Linked DNA regions of Luteibacter rhizovicinus DSM 16549. The protein of the gene in region 2 interacts with the protein of the main gene of each other region in a pairwise test. Links are inferred from orthologs where the notes say so. Each region holds a gene or a part of one and is shown on either strand. Other genes may lie near its edges.

The links. Proteins that work in one complex are often made in the same cells at the same time.
Region 1: the proteins of secD (region 2) and pheT interact in binary tests that used the Escherichia coli proteins (3 or more experiments, as listed by UniProt). The link is inferred for Luteibacter rhizovicinus DSM 16549 from one-to-one orthologs.

What each region holds. Positions count from the first base shown.
Region 1 is NZ_CP017480.1:2,940,712-2,946,393, reverse strand. The notes cover bases 1,254-4,274. They hold pheT (phenylalanine--tRNA ligase subunit beta), read right to left. Parts: upstream 3,945-4,274; coding sequence 1,563-3,944; downstream 1,254-1,562. Other genes in these bases: pheS (phenylalanine--tRNA ligase subunit alpha), read right to left, coding at 3,978-4,274; ihfA (integration host factor subunit alpha), read right to left, coding at 1,262-1,561; BJI69_RS13385 (MerR family transcriptional regulator), read right to left, coding at 1,254-1,281. In the rest of the region: BJI69_RS22635 (hypothetical protein), read left to right, coding at 64-750; more of BJI69_RS13385, read right to left, coding at 925-1,253; more of pheS, read right to left, coding at 4,275-4,970; rplT (50S ribosomal protein L20), read right to left, coding at 5,070-5,429; rpmI (50S ribosomal protein L35), read right to left, coding at 5,444-5,641.
Region 2 is NZ_CP017480.1:582,736-585,705, reverse strand. The notes cover bases 86-2,970. They hold secD (protein translocase subunit SecD), read left to right. Parts: upstream 86-533; coding sequence 534-2,408; downstream 2,409-2,970. Other genes in these bases: secF (protein translocase subunit SecF), read left to right, coding at 2,419-2,970; yajC (preprotein translocase subunit YajC), read left to right, coding at 125-472. UniProt on the Escherichia coli protein: Part of the Sec protein translocase complex. Interacts with the SecYEG preprotein conducting channel. SecDF uses the proton motive force (PMF) to complete protein translocation after the ATP-dependent function of SecA.

The DNA.
Region 1 (5,682 bases), 2.4 Mb from region 2 along the record:
GGGGGTCAACCTAATGCCCTGCGCCACGTTGGTCCTTCCATACCCAGGATCAGGACTTTATCGATGCGCCGTTTCTCCCCTACCCTGCGTGGCGTGACGATCGCCTGCTCCGTCGGACTTGCCGCGTGTGCCGGCAACAGCATCCGATTGAGCGCCGCGCCCGACCATCCGCACTCGTTCGACGGCCACTGGGTCGTGGACGTTTCTCACAGCGAAGATCCTGATGCCTCCCCAGCAGCGGGCGGCAGCGGTCGCGGCGGCGGCATGGGCGGTGGCCACGGTCACGGCGGCGGTGGGGGTATGGGAGGTGGCATGGGTGGCGGCGGTATGGGCGGTGGTGGCCGACATGGCGGTGGTGGTTCCAACCCTGGTGCCAGCAGTGGCAACGGCGCCGGCAACACGACTGGCGGTGGGAACGGCGACATGCTGCGCCGGGCTCTCCTGCTTCCCGACACGCTGGACATCGCCCTTCATCCGGGCAGCCTGCAGATCGCGCCCAATGGCCACTCAAGCAGTGTCCCGATGGTGACCGGCAAGGACGCGGGCGGTGACGTCACGCGAGCCGGCTGGGACGGCGACAGCCTGGTGGTCGTGATCCATATCGACGACAAGCGCGGCGACATCGTGCAGCACTACGACGTGGCTGCCGATCATTCGCGGCTGGTGGTCACGACCGAGTTCAAGAGGAAGTCGAAGACGGTGTCTGTCGTGAGGGAATTTATCGCTGGCGAAGCCGGCTCCCACCAATGAATCAGGCAAAAAAAACGGCGCCCCGAGAGGGGCGCCGTTTTTTTTGAATAATGGTCGGGGTGGCGAGATTCGAACTCGCGACCACTACACCCCCAGCGTAGTGCGCTACCAGGCTGCGCTACACCCCGACGAGCTAACGATTGTAGCAGCAACGCCGCGACCTGCGGAAGCCGGTCAGCGACGAAGGAGGGTCAGTACTTCTTCCAGCTCCAGACGCACCTGACGCACGATCTGATGTGACATGCTCGCTTCCATACGAGCCTGCGGGCCTTCCAGCCGGGCGCGAGCACCCGTGATGGTAAAACCCTCGTCGTAAAGCAAAGAACGGATCTGGCGGATCATGAGCACGTCGTGGCGCTGGTAATAGCGGCGATTGCCGCGACGCTTGACGGGCTTGAGGGCCGGAAACTCCTGCTCCCAGTAGCGAAGGACATGCGGCTTGACGCCGCAAAGCTCACTGACTTCACCAATGGTGAAGTAGCGCTTCGCCGGGATCGCCGGAAGTTCGGTGTTATTCCCTGGATCCAGCATAGCCCTCGACTCTTACCTTGAGTTTCTGGCCAGGACGGAAGGTGACAACCCGCCGGGCCGAGATGGGAATTTCTTCGCCGGTCTTTGGATTACGACCGGGCCGCTGATTCTTCTGCCGAAGGTCGAAATTGCCGAAGCCGGACAACTTGACCTGCTCACCTCGTTCCAGGGCCTCGCGCACGACCTCGAAATAGGCGTCCACGAATTCCTTGGCCTCACGCTTGTTGAGACCCACGTCGAGGAAAAGCCGCTCGGCCATTTCCGCCTTGGTCAGCGCCATCTTATCCTCGCAGTCTTGCCTTGCATGTCTTCTCCAATGCCCCCACCGCTTCTGCCACGCGAGCGTCGGCATCTTCGTCGGTAAGGGTGCGTGAAGCGTCCTGTAAAATCAAGCCCATAGCGAGACTCTTTCGTCCTTCGTCGATCCCCTTGCCGGCGTAGCGATCGAACAGGCGGATCTCCTTCAGGACCTCGCCGAGCGCCTCGCGCACGGCGGTCTCCACGGCAGCCCAGGACACGTCTTCGGGCAGTTCCACGGCGATATCACGGCGAACGGCCGGGAAACGTGCAACGCGGCCAGCACTGGGAAGGCGACGGGCAAGGATCGACTCGAGCGCCAGTTCCATCACGTGAACGTCCGGACCCAGGTCCAGCGCCTTGGCCAGCGCCGGGTGCAGGGCGCCCAGGAAGCCAGCCGGCCGACCGTCACGCAGGATGCGTGCGCCGCGGCCAGGATGCAGCCAGGACGGGAGGTCATCGGCGTCGACCGACCAGCGCTGCGGCTCGCCCGTGTGGGCGATCAAGGCGTCGAGGTCGCCCTTGAGGTCGAAGAAATCGACCGGACGGGTCGCTTCGCCCCACTGTTCCGCACGCGCGGCGCCGCTGGCGACAAGGGCCACGCGACCCACTTCGTCGGGCGCATCACCGGTAGCGTGGAAGCTACGGGCCACCTCGAACAACCGAACGCGCTCCTGCTGGCGTGCGCGGTTATGACGCAGCGCTTCAATCAGTCCGGGCAGCAACGAGGTCCGCATCACGGCCAGATCCGCCGAAAGCGGGTTGGCCAGCGGCACCCAGCCCTTGTCGACGCCCCAGGTCGTGAGCAGGTCGGCGTTGACGAAGGAAAGCGTCACGGCTTCGAAATAGCCGCGCGCGGCGATCTGGTCGCGCAGCGCCATCTCGCTGAGGCGGGCCTCGGGCTCGGAACGCAGGGCGATCTGCCCCGCCGGGATATGCGTCGGAATGCGATCGTAGCCATGGATACGCGCGACCTCTTCGACCAGGTCTTCTTCGCGCTCGATGTCGAAACGGCTGCTCGGCGGCGTCACTTCCCAGCCGTCCGCCAACTCGACCACATGCATGCCGAGGGCGGTGAAGATGCGGGCGACCTCGCTGCCGGCGATATCGATGCCGAGCAGGCGGCGCAGGCGCGCGTGGCGCAGTATCACGGGCGCGTGCTCACGCAGGTCTTCCGGGCGCTCGGCCAGGGTCAGCGGGCCGGCGCTACCGCCGGCGATCTGCAACAGCAATTCCGTCGCGCGCTCGATGGCACGCTGCGGAAGCGCCGGATCGACGCCGCGCTCGTAGCGATGCGAGGCATCCGTATGCATGCCGAGCTTGCGTGCGCGACCCATGATCGCGGCCGGCGCGAAGTGCGCGGCTTCGAGGAACACGTTGCGCGTGGTGTCGGTCACGCGCGAATCGAAGCCACCCATGATGCCGCCGAGGGCGAGGGCATGGGCTTCGTCCGCGATCACGACGAAGGACGGGTCGAGCTTGACCTCGCGGCCGTCGAGCAACTTGACCACTTCACCCTGCCCCGCATGCCGCACGACGACGGCCCCGGAAAGCGTGTCGTTGTCGAACGCGTGCATCGGGTGGCCGAGCTCGAGCATGACGTACTGCGTGATATCGACGATGGCGCTGATCGGGCGGATACCAGCGCGACGCAGGCGCTCGGCCATCCACAGCGGCGATGCCACACTGGCATCCACGCCTTCAATGACGCGGCCGATATAACGCGGTGCGTCGGCGCCGGCTTCCAGGCGAACGTCGCGCCTCGCGCTGGCCGTCACCGGCGCGCTGGCCGTGCCGATCGCCTTCACGCGGCTACCGAACAGGGCAGCCACATCATGTGCCAGGCCATTGAGGCCGAGCACGTCCGGACGATTCGGGGTGATCTTCAGCTCGATGCTGGCATCGGGCAGGCCGAGGTAGTCGGCGATCGGCGTACCGACCGGCGCATCCGCCGCTAGCTCGAGCAGGCCGGACGCGTCGGCGTCGATGTCGAGTTCTTTCGCCGAGCAGAGCATCCCGAAGGATTCGACACCGCGCAGCTTCGCCGCCTTGATGTCGACGTTGTTGGGCAGCTTCGCGCCCACCCTGGCCAGCGGCACGCGAATGCCTACGCGCGCGTTTGGCGCGCCGCAGACGATCTGCAGCAGCTCGCCCTGCCCTGCATCCACCTTGCACACTTGCAGGCGGTCGGCTTCGGGATGCTTCACGGCCTCGACAATTTCGGCGACGACCACGCCGTCGAGATCCTCACCCAGCGGGGTGACGCCTTCGACTTCCAGGCCGGCCATCGTCAGCGCATGAACCAGGGTCGCGCGATCCGCGTCGATGGCAACCAGTTCACGCAGCCAGTTTTCGGAGAATTTCATGGGAGCGACTCGTTAACGTGGGTTCGACGGCGATCAGGCGAACTGGCGCAGGAAGCGCAGGTCGTTCTCGAAGAAGGCGCGCAGGTCGCTCACGCCGTAGCGCAGCATGGCGAAGCGCTCGACGCCGAGGCCGAAGGCGAAGCCCGTGTAACGCTCCGGATCGACGCCGCAGTTCTTCAGCACGGTCGGATGGACCATGCCGCAGCCGAGGACTTCGAGCCAGCGCTCGGTGCCGTCCTCGGCATCCCAGCGGATATCGACTTCCGCCGAGGGCTCGGTGAACGGGAAATAGCTCGGACGGAAACGCATCTCGAAGTCGCGCTCGAAAAACGCGCGGATGAATTCGGACAGCGTGCCCTTCAGATCGGCAAAGCTCGAGGTCTCGTCGACCAGCAGGCCTTCGATCTGGTGGAACATCGGCGAATGCGTCTGGTCCGAATCGCTGCGATAGACCTTGCCCGGCGCGATGATGCGGATCGGCGGCTGACGGCCCTGCATCGAACGGATCTGCACCGGCGAGGTGTGCGTGCGCAGCAGGCGCCCGTCGCCGAAGTAGAAGGTATCGTGCATCGCGCGTGCCGGATGGTGCGGCGGGAAGTTGAGCGCCTCGAAGTTGTGCCAGTCGTCCTCGATCTCGGGACCGTCGGCACGCTGGTAGCCAAGACGCCCGAAGATGTCGGCGATGCGCTCGAGGGCACGGGTAATCGGGTGGATGCCGCCGTATTCGCCATCGCGGCCCGGCAGGGTCACGTCGATGCGTTCGGAGGCCAGGCGACGATCCAGCTCGGCCTGCTCCAGGGACTGCTTACGGGCGGTAATGGCGTCGGTCAGTCGTTCCTTGACGCGATTGACCTCCGCGCCGCGCGCCTTGCGCTCGTCGCCGGATAACTGGCCCAGCGCCTTGAGCGCCGCGGTGACCGCACCGTTCTTGCCCAGCAGACCGACGCGGACGGCGTCGAGTGCCTCGAGCGAGGATGCAGCTTCGATGTCGCGCAGGGACGCGTCGATATGCTCGATCGATTCCATCGGTGTTCCTGACGGGGAAAAAAAATGGGGAGAAGGCCAGGCCTTCTCCCCACGTTATCCATCTTCGCGCGGTATGACTACCGTGCGTGGTAAAGCGGATTACGCAGCCAGATGGGCCTTAGCCTTCTCTGCGATCACGCCAAACGCCTTGATGTCGCGCACGGCGAGGTCGGCCAGGACCTTACGGTCGATAGCGATCTCAGCCTTGGCCAGGCCGTTGATCAGGCGGCTGTACGACAGACCGAACTGACGGGCGGCAGCATTGATACGAACGATCCACAGGGCGCGGAACTGACGCTTGCGCTGCTTGCGGCCGATGTAAGCGTACTGGCCAGCCTTGATGACGGCCTGGTTAGCTACACGGAAGACCTTGCGACGGGCGTTGTAATAACCCTTTGCACGGCCGAGGACTTTCTTATGACGACGACGGGCGGTAACGCCACGCTTAACACGAGCCATGGTTCAACCCTCCCTTAAAGATACGGCAGCATGCGAGCCACACTCTTGGTGTCGCAGGCTTTCACGTGGTTGGGAGCGCGCAGGCCGCGCTTACGCTTGGTCGACTTCTTCGTCAGGATATGCGACTTGAAGGCGTGACCAGCCTTGAACTTACCCGACGCGGTCTTGCGAAAACGCTTCGCTGCCGCCCGGTTGGTCTTGATCTTGGGCATCGGAATGCTCCGTATTCGGTTGCTGACTGTTCCGGCGGCGT
Region 2 (2,970 bases):
CATGGCGCCCCCAAGCCTTGGCGGGGCGCGGTACATAAGCACCGGGGTGCGTGGCATAATCCACGATCTTTTTACGTGAGCAGCCGCTTTTCCGTGGCTGTTCCATGACTTGCGAGAATTGACGATGAGCCTTCCGACCTTCGCCGCCATTGCACAGGCCACCGCTCCCGCTGCCGGGGCCTCCCAGGGTGGGGCACTGGGCCTCTCGCCGCTGATCATGATGGCGGTGCTGTTCGGCATCTTCTATTTCATGATGATCCGCCCGCAGATGAAGCGTCAGAAGGAACACCGCAACCTGTTGTCCGCGCTCGCCAAGGGCGACGAAGTGGTGATGGGCGGCGGTCTCGCCGGCCGCATCGAGGAAGTGGGCGAGTCCTTCGTCCGCGTGGAGATCGCCCCGGGCACCGTCGTCCAGGTGCAGAAGGGCTCGATCACCCAGGTGCTGCCGAAGGGCAGCCTCAAGAAGTCCTGAGCTTTGTCTCAACGGCGTCAGCCGCGGCCGCTTGTGGCCGCTTTTCATGGAATGGCAAGGCATGAGTGATTTTCCACGCTGGAAATACGCGCTGGTCGTGATCGTGTTGCTGCTCGGCATCGTTTACGCGTTGCCGAACGTCTTCCCGCCCCAACCGGCGGTGCAGATTTCGGGTAACCGCGGCGCAACCGTCGATGCGGCATTGAAGACCAAGGTCGAGGGCATCCTCGCCACGGCGAAGACGCCGGCCTCGGTGATCGACGTCGATGAGAAGACCAGCCGCCTGCTGGCACGCTTTGCGACGGCTGACGCACAGACCAAGGCATCGGACGCCCTGCGGACGACGCTGGGTGAGAATTACACCGTCGCGCTCAACCAGGCGTCGACGGTGCCGGCGTGGCTGCAGTCGATCAACGCCTTCTCGATGCCGCTCGGCCTCGATCTGCAGGGCGGCGTGCACTTCCTGATGGAAGTCGACCAGGGCGCGGTCGTCGATGCGCAGGAAACGCGTTATTCCGACGACATCCGGGCGTTGCTGCGCGAGAAGAAGGTGTCCTACGACGCCGTCAATCGCAATGCACGCGGCCAGGGCGTCAGCGTGGTTCTGCGTACGGATGCCGATCGCCAGGCCGCGGCCACGCTCATCGCCACCGATTATCCGGAACTCACCGTCGCCGATGGCGCGGCCACGGGCAATCGTTTCATCCTCAACGCGGTGATCAAGGCGACCAAGCTGCGTGAGCTCTCCCAGAGCATGATCACGCAGAACCTCACCACGCTCCGTCAGCGCGTCAATGCGCTGGGCGTCTCCGAGCCGCTGATCCAGCAGCAGGGCGCCAACCAGATCGTGGTGGAGCTCGCCGGCGTGCAGGACACCGCCGAGGCGAAGAAGATCATCGGTGCCGTGGCCACGCTGCAGTACCGCGCCGGCCTGTACACGCCGCAGCAGGCGGCGGATGCCGCCCGTTCGGGTAGCGTGCCGCCGGATGCCAAGCTTTACTACGGCCGTGAAGGCCGCCCGTACCTGCTCAGCAAGACCATCATCGCGACGGGTGACGAGCTCACCTCGGCGGTGTCCGGCCGTGACCAGCAGAACGGCACGCCCAATGTCAGCGTCTCGCTGAACAGTGCCGGCGCACGCAAGATGCAGGACTTCACCAACGGCAACGTTGGCAAGCCGATGGCCGTGCTCTACATCACGCGGACCACCGACACGAAGATGGTCGACGGCAAGGAAGTGAAGACGCCGAAGATCACCGAAGAGGTGATCAACTACGCCAATATCAGTTCGCCGTTCGGCAAGCAGTTCTCGACGAACGGCCTGCCCAGCGATTCGGAAGCGTCGGAGCTGGCGCTGCTCCTGCGCGGCGGCTCGCTCGCCGTGCCCATCGACATCGTCGGTGAAAGCGTGATCGGTCCGAGCCTCGGCGCGGACAACATCGACAAGGGCTTCAAGGCGGTCATGCTCGGCCTCGGCCTGGTGCTGGTTGCCGCCGCCATCTACTACAAGCTGTTCGGTCTCGTTGCCGACGTCGCCCTGTTCTTCAACCTGGTGCTGCTCATCGCCGTCATGTCGATGATCCACGTCACCCTGACGATGCCGGGCATCGCGGGTATCGTGCTGACACTCGGTATGGCGATCGATGCCAACGTGCTGATCTGCGAACGCATCCGTGAGGAACTGCGCAACGGTTCCTCGCCGCTGGCTGCGATCCGCACCGGCTACGACAAGGCCTGGGCGACGATTCTCGACGCCAACGTGACCCACCTGCTCGCCGCGCTCGGCCTGATGACCATGGGTTCGGGCCCGATCAAGGGCTTCGGTGTCACGCTCTTCATCGGTATCCTCACGTCGATGTTCACGTCGGTGACGGTCACTCACGCCATCACCGCGCTGATCCACGGCGGCCGCAAGCTCAAGACCCTGTCGGTCTGAGGAGGAAGCCATGGAAATCTTCAACCACAATTCGAACTTCAACTTCCTCGGCCTGCGCCGTTTCAGCATCGGTCTCGGCATCCTGCTGATGATCGGCTCGATCAGCCTGATCCTGACCAAGGGCTTCAACTACGGCCAGGACTTCGTCGGTGGTGTCGCCGTCGAGGTGGAGTACCAGGCCCCGATCGATCCGGCCGACGTTCGCGCGGCACTGGAGAAGTCCGGCCTCGAGAACCCGCTGGTCCAGGCTGTCGGCGGCACGCGTGACTTCACCATCCGCATGCAGCCCAAGGACGACAAGAACTCGGTCTCGCTGACCGGCGATGAAGCCGCTGCCAAGGTGGCAGGCGACGTCGTCGCCGCACTCAAGGTCACCCGTCCGGACGTGATCCAGAAGAGCCGCTCCTTCGTCGGCCCGCAGGTCGGTGAAGAGTTGCGCAGCGACGGCGTCGTCGCCGTGGCCTTCGTCATCATCGGCATCATGGGCTACCTGTGGCTCCGCTTCGAATGGCGTTTCGCCCTCGCGGCGCTGGCTACCGAAATCCACGACGTCCTGGTGACC